2 regions of the Paraburkholderia largidicola genome follow, and region 1 is predicted to be linked to the other one. Evidence: riboswitches for the same ligand, from Rfam matches in the RefSeq annotation. Region 1 holds a riboswitch; the other holds the start of a gene.

Region 1 (6,039 bases):
GTGCAGATACATGTACGAGCCGTAGAAGAACGGATCGCCTTCACAGATCACGGCCACGTCGCGGCCAGCGTCGAGGTGCTTCGCGACCACTTCGGCGGCCGTGTCGTAGAAGTCGGCGATGATCGCTTCATACGACAGCGGTGGCTCGAGCGCCTCCGTCGTCACGGGGTAGACGAGCGGCAACTGTTCCTGTTCGCTCGACAGATGCGATTCGATGATCGAGAACGCGTTGCCTTTCTTGCCCTTCGCGACGAAGTACGCAACCACGTGCGCCGACTTCAGGAGCCGCAGCGCTTTTAACGTGATCAGTTCCGGGTCGCCGGGGCCGACGCCGAGCCCAAAGAGACGCCCGCCCGTGCTGTTCGCCTGACCGCTCATTTATTCGTCCTCCGATGCGAGCGCGTTCACGGCGGCCGCCGCCATCGCGCTGCCGCCGCGCCGGCCTTGCACGGCGACGAACGGTACGCCGCGGCTATCGGCGGCGAGCATCGCCTTCGATTCCGCCGCGCCGATGAAGCCGACCGGGAAGCCGAGAATCAGCGCGGGGCGGGGCGCGCCGCCGTCGAGCATGTCGAGCAGATGAAAGAGCGAGGTCGGCGCATTGCCGATCACGACGACGCTGCCTTGCAGATGCGGCCGCCACAATTCGAGCGCGGCTGCCGAGCGGGTGTTGTTCATCTCGCGCGCGAGGGCAGGCACGGATGGATCGGCCAGCGTGCAGATCACGTCGTTGCGGGCGGGCAGGCGCGCGCGCGTGATGCCTTCGGCGACCATGCGTGCGTCGCAGAGGATCGGCGCGCCGTTGGCGAGCGCGTGGCGCCCGGCGCGGCCCGCGCCCTCCGAAAAGCGCAGATCGCCGACGATATCGACCATTCCGCACGCGTGGATCACGCGCACGGCGAGCTTTTCGAGGTCGGCGGGAATGCGCGAGAGGTCGGCTTCCGCGCGTATCGTCGCGAACGACTGGCGATAAATTTCCTGTCCGTCGCGGATGTAGTCAAGCATCGAATGGCTCATCAGTTGGGGGAAGGGCGGACGCTTGCAGCACGTCCGCGGCTTCGTCGATCGTCAGACCGCGCGCGATGCATCGGCCGAAGCCGTTGGGATCGCGCGGGTCGTGTGTGTGGTACAGGTCGTAATGGCCGTCGGCCACTGCGAGCAGGGTGTAGGGCGCGCGATGCGCGGCTGCGCATGAACGCGGGCAACCGCTGAGATGCACTTGCGTAGGGTCGGGCACGTGAGCGGCGAGCTTCAGTGCGTCGGCTTTCGTGTCCGCGTGGCTCTTCGCGCAGCCGGTCGAGCCGGCGCACGCAATCACGCGGGTCAGCGGATGGTCAGCAGTGGTGGCGAGGCCGAGCGCTTCGAGCGTGTGCAATGTGGCGTCGAGGTTCGTTGTGTCGATGTCGGTGAGCAGTACGCTTTGCCATGGCGTCATGCGCAGCGTCGCGCGCTCATTGCCGCGTGCGAGTTCGGCGAGGCCGCGCAATGTCGCGCTGGTCATGCGGCCCAATGCGGGCTGGGCGCCGACATGCCTGCGCTCGCCGTCGTTTTGTCGATGCGCGCCGAGCCTTCGCGATGCATCAGCCGGTTCGCGGCGCCAATGTTGGATCGATGCGTCGCGCAGCACGTGTACGCCGCTTTTGCGTTCGGCGTGCGTGACGATGCTTTGCGCGGAATGCGCGGTGAGCAGGTCGCGCATGCGGGTATCGTCCGGCGCGGCGAGGTCCAGGAATGTGTGCACGAGCGCGCGCGCGAACGTTGCAAGATCCGAAGCCGCGACGGCGGCGAATGCGCTCTCATGTTCCGCAACAACGGGCGGACATCCCGCGAGGCCGAACGCGAACAACACGTCCGAACGCTCGGGATGCGGCAGCGCCGAAAACCAGATGTCGTGCGGATGATCGAGCATCATCAGGCGCTCGCCGCCATCGAGCATCAGCGAGAATTTCGGCGACAGCGCGGCGAAACGCGTGTCGCTTTGCAGGAGCGTGAGCAGATCGCGGGTGAGTACGGTTGTGTCGAATAACGCGTTAGCATCGCGGCCCGCAACCGGGCTGGTCATCACGTTGCGCACGTCGTCGGCGAAGGCGTGCCCGGTGTTCTGCGGACCGAGGCCCGCGTCGAGCAGCGCCGCAACGAGCGCGTCTTCATGGCCGCGCTTCACGCCGCGTAATTGCAGATTCGCGCGATTCGTGATGTCGACGATCCCCGACGCGTGTTCGTCGATTACATTGGCGATGGCCAGCGCCTGCATTGCGCTCAACTCGCCGCCCGCCAGCTTCACGCGGCAGATGCCGCCGTCGAGCGCAGGCACGATGCGCAGCAGCCCCGGACAAGCCGAAGGGCGCAAGGCGGAAGCGTCGGACGAATGGAAAGCGTGGCTCAAGACATCACCGGGTAAGCGTCGCGCGACGGCCCGGGCGTCTCGAAAGAGAGCGGCTCGGCATCGGTACACCCCGCCCGATGTTGGCTGGCACGAACTGTTGGCCGGCAGGTTTCCTGTGTCGACCAGAGTTGACGCTTTAGCGTCTTACTCTGGTCCCATGCAAAGCGCTGCGGGTCAACGTCCACACCGGCCTTCCCGGTATCACCAGTGGCGCAAATTGGCGTGGACTCGCTGCATACAGTTGCGGGGGCAGTCACGGTCATCGCAGTGATGTGTGTTCCCTCTTAGGCCCCGAAAGGCACCGGCGAACGGGTATTATGCCTTTTTTCGAACAGCACAACGATGCCGCAGCCTTGAAACACGGCCCGCAGCAGCGTTTTCAGTACAGCAAGCAGATGAGGACGGACGCATGTCGGCGTGGCTGACCGTGGTGGGAATGGGCGATGACGGTTTTGCCGGTTTGGGGAAAACGGCGCGGCGCGCGCTGATCGACGCATCGGTGATCTATGGCGGCGAGCGGCATCTGGCGATGCTGCCCGTGTGCCTGAACGCCGCGCGCGAGCCGTGGCCGCATCCGTTCGACATCGTGCCCGTGCTCGCGCGCCGCGATACGCCCGTGTGCGTGCTGGCGAGCGGCGATCCGATGTTCTACGGCGTCGGCGCGACGCTCGCCCGCCACGTTCCCGCCGATGAATTGCGCGTGTTGCCCGCGCCGTCGTCGGTGTCGCTGGCGGCGGCGCGCCTTGGCTGGCCGTTGCAGGACGTGGCGACGGTGTCGCTGGTTGGCCGGCCGCTTGCCGCGTTGCAGACGCATCTGCACGATGGCGCGCGCGTGTTCGTGCTGAGCGCGGACGGCGCGACGCCCGCCGCCGTGGCTGCGTGGCTCGTCGAATGCGGCTTCGGCGCGACGCGCATGATCGTGATGGAGCATCTGGGCAACGCGTCCGAACGCCTGATCGACGTTCGCGCGCACGACTGGTCGATCGGCGAAACGGCGACGCTGAACGTGATTGCCCTCGATTGCCGGCGCGATGCCTCGTCGGATGCGCCAAGGCTCGCGCTGACGCCCGGCCTGCCCGACGACGCCTATCGCCACGACGGCCAGTTGACGAAGCGCGACGTGCGCGCGCTGACGCTCGGACGCCTCGCGCCCGCGCCCGGCGAACTGCTGTGGGACGTCGGCGCGGGCTGCGGATCGATCGGTATCGAATGGATGCGCGCGCACGCCACCTGCCGCGCGATTGCGATCGAAGCGAATGCGGAGCGCCAGCGTTTCATCGAGCACAATCGCGATGCGCTCGGCGTGCCGGGACTGCAACTGGTCGCAGGCAAGGCGCCCGACGCATTGCAAGGGCTGCCCGCGCCTGACGCGGTTTTCATCGGCGGCGGCGTGACGGTGGATGGCGTGCTCGATGCCTGCTGGCGCGCGCTGAAACAGGGCGGACGGCTGATTGCGAACGCCGTTACGCTCGAAGGCGAGGCGGCGCTCGTCGCGTGGCGCGCGCAGCATGGCGGCACGCTGACGCGTATCGCGCTCGCCGAAGCGCAGGCGCTCGGCGGCTTCGAGACGTGGCGTTCCGCGCTGCCGATCACGCTACTCGACAGCCGCAAACCGTGATGCGCGACGAAACGCCCGAACAGCCCGCGCCGCTACGCAGTGGCTACACGACGGGAAGCTGCGCGACGGCGACGTCGCTGGCGGCGGCGCGTCTGCTGCTGACGGGCATTGCGAGCGATGTCGCGGAAATCGTGCTGCCAAAAGGCCAGCATGTGCCGATGAAGCTCGTATTCTGCCGCCTGCGCGACGATGTGCATTCAGCCGAAGCGGGCACGATCAAGGACGCGGGCGACGATCCCGACGTCACGCATGGCGCCGTGGTGTTCGCGCGCGTGCGCCTTGCCGATGAACCCGGCGTGCGTTTTCATGCGGGGCCTGGCGTCGGCACGGTGACGCGCGCGGGCCTCACGCTGCCCGTCGGCGAGCCGGCCATCAACCCGGTGCCGCGGCAGATGATGACCGCGCATCTGACCGAACTCGCGGCCGAGCATGGCTATGCGGGCGGCTTCGAAGTGACGGTCGGCGTGGAGAACGGCGAGGCGCTGGCGCAGAAGACGATGAACCCGCGCCTGGGCATCATCGGCGGTCTGTCGATACTCGGCACGACGGGCATCGTGCGGCCGTTCTCGTGCTCGGCGTATATCGCGTCGATCCATCAGGGCATCGACGTGGCGCGCGCGAACGGCTACATGCATATCGCCGCGTGCACGGGCAATGCGAGCGAGGACGCGATGCGCGCGTACTACCAGTTGCCCGATATCGCGCTGATCGAAATGGGCGACTTCGCGGGCGCGGTGCTCAAGCATCTGAAGCGCGCGCCCGTCGACAAGCTCAGTATGTGCGGCGGCTTCGGCAAGCTGAGCAAGCTCGCGGCGGGGCATCTCGATCTGCACAGCCGCCATTCGAGCATCGACTTGCCGCAGCTCGCTGCGTGGTCGGCGCAACATGCCGCGAGCGACGCCGCGTTGCAGGCTGCCATCGTCGGCGCGAACACGAGCCAGGAAGCGCTCGCGATGGCGCGCAAACAAGGCGTGCCGCTCGGCGATATCGTCTGTGCACGCGCGCGCGACGTCGCGCGGGAAATCGTGCCCGCGTCGGTCGAAGTCGAGATGTTCGCAATCGACCGGCAGGGCAACATCATCGGAGTGGCACGATGACGCGTGTGTTATTGCTCGGTGGTACGGGCGACGCATTGCAGATCGCGCGGCAACTCGGGCCGAAGCATGTCTATAGCCTCGCGGGGCTTGGGCGCGTGCCGGAAGGGCTGGCGTGTGAAGTGCGCGTCGGCGGCTTTGGCGGCAGCGAAGGGCTTGCGCGGTTTATCGAAAGCGAAGGCATTGCGCTCGTGATCGACGCGACGCATCCGTATGCCGCACAAATGAGCGCGAATGCGGCGGCCGCATGCCGCGAGACCGGGGTGCCGTGCTGGGCGCTGCGCCGCGCGGGCTGGACGCCGCAGACAGGTGACGACTGGCGGATGGTCGATGGCTGGGATGCGTTGGTCGATGCGATCCGGCCGTTTCGGCGCGTGCTGTTCGCGTCGGGCCGCGAGCCGCTCGCGCATCTCGACGAGATACCTGCGCATCAGTATTGGATCGTGCGCTGTCTCGACGCGCATCCGGGCAACGAGCGTGCGCGCATCATCGACGCGCGCGGCCCGTTCGACATCGACGGCGAGCGGGCGCTGTTCGCACTGAACCACATCGATGTGCTGGTGACGAAGAACAGTGGAGGCGCGGCGACGCAGGCGAAGCTCGACGTCGCGCGCGAACTGAGGGTGCCCGTGGTGATGATGCGGCGTCCGTCGTTGCCCGAGGTCGATCGCGAGTTCGACAGTCCGGCGCAACTGCTGCGCGCATTGAACGAAGAAGATTGGAGTGCTGTGAAATGACGGTGTTTTTTATCGGCGCGGGACCGGGTGATCCTGAACTGATCACGGTGAAGGGGCAGCGTCTGGTGCGCACGTGCCCGGTGATTCTTTACGCTGGCTCGCTGGTGCCCGAAGCCGTGCTGAGCGGCAATGTCGCTGAAAAGGTGGTGAACACGGCCGAGCTCGATCTGGATGCGATTGTCGCGCTGCTCGCCGATGCGCATG
Region 2 (6,039 bases), on a different replicon from region 1:
GGGGCTGCTTCTGCGGTGTTTCTCATTGGGTACGGGCTTGCTCGGTTTACTGTCGAGTTTGCGCGTGAGCCGGATGATTTCCTTGGGTTGCTCGCGTTGGGGCTGTCCATGGGACAGTGGCTGTCGTTGCCGATGGTGATTGCCGGGGTGTTGATGTTGGTGTGGGCGTATCGGCGGAATGGGCGGGAGGCTGCGCGGGCTGTTAATGTAGGGTGAGGTGTTTTTTTCTGTCTGCGACGCTTTGAGTGGTCTGCTTATGTTGTCGCTGGCATCCGCGTTTTGTTTCTGGTTCGCAAGCGTTGCCCCTGTGCGGGGCGGCACCTACTTTTCTTTGCCGCCGCAAAGAAAAGTAGGCAAAAGAAAGCGGCTCACACCGCCAGCACGTGTGTTTATCCACGGGCCCCCAACGTCCCCACACTTCACACGGCAACGTCCTTGTTTGCGTGCTTTGCCAACGCTCTGAACGTGCGCCTCACCCACTTCACACACCCGTACACGAACCAGCGGCAGCGAATGGTTGCTGCCGCCCAGGTGGCAAACTGTGTGTAGGTTGTCGCGGCGTATAGCCTGGGGCTCTTACAGGGTGGGGCGCGTGCTATCGGTCCGAAGTGAGGCGTGGGGAGTACTTGGGCCGACACACAGTTTGCCACCTGGGCGGCGGTGGACTGTGTGGCGCGGCATGCTGTAACCCGGGAGGGTGAAGCGGGTGAGGCGCATCGCAAGAGCGCTGGCAACGAGCATGAGTCACGTGGCTGCCGTGTGAAGTGTAAGAACCTTTGGGGGCCCTCAGGCAGGAACAGGGATTGGCGGTGTGAGCCGCTTTCTTTTGCCTACTTTTCTTTGCGGCGGCAAAGAAAAGTAGGTGCCGCCCCGCACAGGGGCGACGCATGCGAACCAATAACAAAACGTGGACGCCAGCGCAAAGGCGAAAACACAAAAAACGCCCACGCCGCCAAGGCGAAAAAACCCCCGCTGCCTCGCAGACAAAAAAATCACTTCATCTGCACAGACCCTGAAACATTAACCGTCACGGTAGACGTGCCACCTTCAACCGGCACAGGCGCCGCCGCCTTGGCACTAACATCCGACCGCATGCTCATCATCATGACAGGCCGTGGCGGCACGCCACCACTATGCCCGACATTAACTTCGCGAATGGTATAGCCGCTATACCCGAAAGCCTGCGCAGCCGAACTAGCCTGTTGCTTGAACGATGCAATCGCCTGCCCCGTCAGCTTCTGCCCGGCAGCGCGCTCAGCCTCCGGCGACAGTGAAAACTGCACATTCCCAACCTGCATGATCGAAGACAGCTGTCCCGCGAGCTTCGATGCTGCCGCGAAGTCGTGCGACTCCAGCACGATCTCCGTGCGGCCGCGCCATGCAGAAATACGCCCGTCGCGATCCGTCGACGGATAGATCGAGAACGAACCGGTGCGCGCCGTCACACCGCTCACGCCCTTCGCCTTCTGCAGCGCCTGGTCGGCATGCTGGTTCAGCGTGCCCGTCAACGACGACGGATCGCTCGCTTCCTGCTCATAGAACAGCGTGATATCGACGACGTCTTGCGGCACGTCGGCACTCGCCTGCGCGTTCAGCGACAGCACACCAGCCGGCTGATACTGCTGCACAACGGTTTGCGCATTGGCCGCGGCGGACGTGAGCGCGAGGGCAACTGGCGCCGCGCATGCGCCGGCCGCGAGCGCCCACACGAGCGCAGATTTCTTGGTCATTGTTCGACTCCTTCGTTGAGCAGGTTATGCGTGCATGCGTCGAGGTCCACGGCGCCAGGCGCAATGGCGCGGCGCGCGTGGCATGACGCTTGCGAGGCGGTTAGGCTTCTGAAAGGGTCGTCTGGTTCCCGAGTGAATACTCGAATGTCACGCGGACTCGCGTATTCATCACGCACGCACTCGCGTACTCACGCAGCACGCTTCGCAAGCTGCTTCGTGATGAACGCCCATTCAGCCTCCGTCACGGGCGTGATCGACAGGCGGTTGCCCTTCGCGAGCACGCGCATGTCGGCAAGCTCGGGATGCTCGCGCAACGCGGCGAGCGGGATCAGTTTGATCTTCTTCTTGAACACGACATCGATGAGCGTCCAGCGCGGCGTTTCCTGCGACGACTTCTCGTCGTAGTACGGGCTCTTCGCATCGAACTGGGTCGGGTCTGGGTAGGGCGTCGACGACACTTCGGCGATGCCCGCAATGCCCGGCTCAGGGCAACTGGAGTGATAGAACAACACGCCGTCGCCGATCTTCATGATGTCGCGCATGAAGTTGCGCGCCTGGTAATTGCGCACGCCCGTCCAGGGCAGCGTGCGTTGCGGGGCATTCGCGAGATCGTCGATGCTCGCTTCGTCCGGTTCGGACTTCATCAGCCAGTAGCGCATGAGTCGGATTGAACGTGAGATAGAAGGAAGTCTTCGTCGAACAGTCGGGTTCAAACGTCTTGCAACATGCCGCGTGCCATCAGGCCGCAAAGCGCACGCACAAAGAAAAACGGCATCGGACAAAGTCCGATGCCGTTCGTATAGGTCCCCGCCTTAGCCGCTAGGCCGGCATCCTGAACCTGAGGTTCAGAATTGGTCGCAGTTAGCAGCACTTCGGGTACATCAGACAGAGTGACGCGCACACCCGTGCTACAAATTTCCGCAACCGTGCACATAGCATTGGTTCAAGGAATATATGACCTTGGCGAACCAGGCAGGGAAGCTTTAAAACGTTTGCTCTACAACATGGGCCCGACCGCAAACCAATCAAGCCCACCAGAATTTTCTTTACTGCACGCTGCCGTACTGTTGGATCACAGTGCCCAGCTGCTCATTCATCTGGTGCATTGTACGCCGGATTTCTTCGGCGGGAAATGATTCTCCGTGTCGCACGCTGGCTTGCAGCCTAAGCAGTTCCGATGCCAGCGACAATGCCGCCATCACGGCGATACGATCCTGACCGCGCACGTTGCTGTTGGCGCGGATCTTCGACATCTCGGCGTCGACACGCGCCACCGCTTCGAGCAGCGCCGCTTCCGTTTCCGGCGAGCAGGCGAGACGATAGGGCTGGCCGAGGATCGACACTTCGATCTGCTTCGTGGTCATGCGTTTTCTCCGTGGCGGGTCGCGTCGTTGTTCGCGTCGTGATTGGCCTGCGCCTGCTGCTCGGGCGCGAGGAGATCGAGTTGATTGTCGGGCTCATGACCGCGAGCGCGCGGCAACTTCTCGAGGATGGCGTTCAGACGTACCTGGGCATCGTCGATCTTCGCGGACAGCGCATCGCGCTCCGCTTGCAACGCGGCGCGTTCTTCGCGAGTCTGTTCGAGTTCTACGCGGGTGGCTTCGCATTCGGCGCGCGCTTGTGCGAGCTGTTCTTCGAGTGCGAGGCGCGCTTCGTTATAGCGCTGGCTGATCTCGATCAGCCGGCCGATGTTCTGTGACAGTGTTTCGAGTTCGGTGAGCATGTGCTGCGTCCTCTAAAGACATGGCATTCTAGCGCGGAATGTCGCACGCTCGGGCATTTGTCTCGTTTCGAGACGTAACAGTAGCGCTTTAACGCCGCATTATCCAGGTGTCTCGTCGCGATTCACACATTTTCACCCTTAAAACAGGGACTTTTTTAACAGTCCGTCATCGAAGTCGATGCGATGCCTCGCGTTCTTGACGCGTGTGTGCGCCACTTCTACACTTGCGGCACTCTGGTGCCCGCGCGCGGTATCGCGCCGCGCGCAGTTAAACGGGAAGCAGGGAGCGAAGTCCGCCCGGACGAGCCAACCTGCGCTGTCCTCGCAACGGTACAACGACCGCAGTTCCTGCAGGTCGACCCATGCACGCGTCGAGCCATCCATGAGAGCCGATGCCGTGCGAAGCGCCACTGCGCATGATGCGTGGGAAGGCGGGTCGGCCAGTCGTCAGCCCGGATACCGGCCGGAGGCAAGGAGCGTATCGCTCCTTGTACAGGCATCGGCCCACGAGGAGCGGGCCGCGCACAGGCCCACAGGACTCTTTCGATGCTCACCTCCGTGTTTGTCCACCCGGCGTTTTCGCGTCCGGTGTTTCCGCGTTTGCTGTGTCCGCATGTCAGGCGCGCGCCGCTTGCCGCGCTTGCCGTCATCGCCTTCGCTGCAGTCCCGTTCGCTGCAAGTGCGCAGCCAGCCGACGAGGCGAACCCATCCGCCACATCCACGGATCGATCGGACAATGGCCCGACCGATACTTCGTCAAAGACAATCCCCACGACTTTGTCGCCCATCGTCGTCACGGCGGACCGCCGCGCGCAGCGACTCGCCGACGCGATTCCGCAGACCACGCTGTTCGACGCGCAGGACATCGCGGACAACAGCGCGCGCGACTTGCCGGGGCTGCTGCAGTTCGCGCCCGGCGCGCAGGTCGTGCGCAACGGCGGGCCGGGCGCGACCTCGAGTCTGTTTTTGCGCGGCGCGTCGGCGACGCAATCGCTCGTGCTGATCGACGGCGTGCGCGTCGATTCGGTGAGCCAGGGCAACGCGCAACTCGAGCAGATTCCGCTCGATCAGATCGATCACGTCGAAGTGGTCAACGGCAACGTGTCGGCGCTGTATGGATCGGGTGCGATCGGCGGCGTGGTGCAGGTGTTCACGAAGGATGGCGGCAACCATCCGCCGCGTTTTCACTTCGACGTCGAGTACGGCAGCTATCACACGCAGCGCCAGGCGGCGGGCGTCGACGGCGCGCTCGACAAGGACGGCCGCACGACCTTCAGCGTCACGCTCGCGCGTGCGAAGACGGACGGTTTCTCGTCGATCGACCCGGCGCTCGCGCCCGTCAATCCGAACGCCAACGGCTACTTCAACGAGAGCGTGAGCGCGTCGCTGCGTCACAAGCTCAACGACCAGTGGGACATCGGTCTGCGCTACTTCCAGTCGAACGGCAACGACAGCTTCGACAATCCCTTCGGCCTGCCCACCGATCTCAACAACCTGCACAGCAAGGTGCAGACAGCCTCGGCGTTCGCGAACGGCAAGCTCACCGACGGGTGGACGACACGCTTCGTCGTCGCGACGGGTAACGATCGCAGCAACACGTCGCTCAATGGCGACTATCTGTATCGCTACGATTCGGACAACCGGCAGTACACGTGGCAAAACGATTTCACGTTTGCGCGCGATCAAAAGCTGCAACTGGGCTACGAGCATCTCGACCAGACGCTCGACTCGAACCAGTACAGCGCGCCCGATCGTCACGTGAACTCGGTGTTTGCGGGCTATACGGGGCGCTTCGGCAACAGCCAGATCCAGGCGAACCTGCGACGCGACCAGTACTCGGATTTCGGCGGAGCCAACAGTTACTATCTGGGCTATGGCTACGACTTCAACGAGCACTGGAAGGTGACTGCAAGCTGGTCCGATGCGTTTCGCGCGCCGAGCTTCAACGATCTGTACTACCCGTATAGCGGCAATCCGCTGATCCAGCCGGAGCACAGCCATTCCGTCGAAGCCGCGTTGCAGTACGCGTCCGATGCGCTCGGCCTGATGAAGCTCACGGCATTCCAGACGCGCTACACGAACCTGATCGACTATGTGCAGACCACGCCTGGGATCTTCGTGGCGGAGAACGTGGGGCATGCGAAAGTGCAGGGCATCGAAGGATCGTGGCAGGGCCATGTCGGCAAGACCGACGTGCGCGCGGCCGTGACGTTCCAGAATCCCGTCGATGAAGACACGCATACCGATCTGAATCGTCGCGCGCGGCATTTCGCTTCGTTCGCGGCGAACCGTAATATCGGCAACTGGCGGGTGGGCGGCGAATGGCTCGTGAGCGGCGAGCGTGACGACAGCGGCACGGCGCTTGGCGGTTATGGCATCGTGAACCTGTCGGCGCGCTACAACGTCACGAAGGCGTGGTACGTGGCCGCGCAAATCCAGAATCTCTTCGACAAGGACTATGAACTCGCCTACACGTATAACACGCCAAGGCGTGGCGCCTACATCACCGTCGGCTGGCAGCAGCAATAACGCGCGATGAACGGCCTCGTGCAACGTCAGCCGATCCACATCGCGCGAGGCATGAGC

The links. Region 1 has a riboswitch for cobalamin ahead of cobG (precorrin-3B synthase). Riboswitches for the same ligand answer to the same signal wherever they lie in the genome.
Region 2: another riboswitch for cobalamin. It lies ahead of PPGU16_RS12265 (TonB-dependent receptor domain-containing protein); the one in region 1 lies ahead of cobG (precorrin-3B synthase).

Annotation. Positions count from the first base shown of each region.
Region 1 is NZ_AP023175.1:274,007-280,045, forward strand. It holds gene PPGU16_RS17925 (precorrin-2 C(20)-methyltransferase) at 1-378, opposite strand, end outside; gene PPGU16_RS17930 (precorrin-8X methylmutase) at 379-1,005, opposite strand; gene cobG (precorrin-3B synthase) at 998-2,386, opposite strand; cobalamin riboswitch at 2,473-2,707, opposite strand; gene cbiE (precorrin-6y C5,15-methyltransferase (decarboxylating) subunit CbiE) at 2,796-4,004, shown strand; gene PPGU16_RS17945 (cobalt-precorrin-5B (C(1))-methyltransferase) at 4,004-5,101, shown strand; gene PPGU16_RS17950 (cobalt-precorrin-6A reductase) at 5,098-5,835, shown strand; gene cobM (precorrin-4 C(11)-methyltransferase) at 5,832-6,039, shown strand, end outside.
Region 2 is NZ_AP023174.1:2,756,932-2,762,970, reverse strand. It holds gene lgt (prolipoprotein diacylglyceryl transferase) at 1-216, shown strand, start outside; gene PPGU16_RS12290 (SIMPL domain-containing protein) at 993-1,730, opposite strand; gene PPGU16_RS12285 (EVE domain-containing protein) at 1,919-2,389, opposite strand; RNA gene ssrS (6S RNA) at 2,531-2,712, opposite strand; gene PPGU16_RS12275 (cell division protein ZapA) at 2,777-3,094, opposite strand; gene PPGU16_RS12270 (hypothetical protein) at 3,091-3,453, opposite strand; cobalamin riboswitch at 3,672-3,935, shown strand; gene PPGU16_RS12265 (TonB-dependent receptor domain-containing protein) at 4,000-5,982, shown strand; gene PPGU16_RS12260 (FecCD family ABC transporter permease) at 5,989-6,039, shown strand, end outside.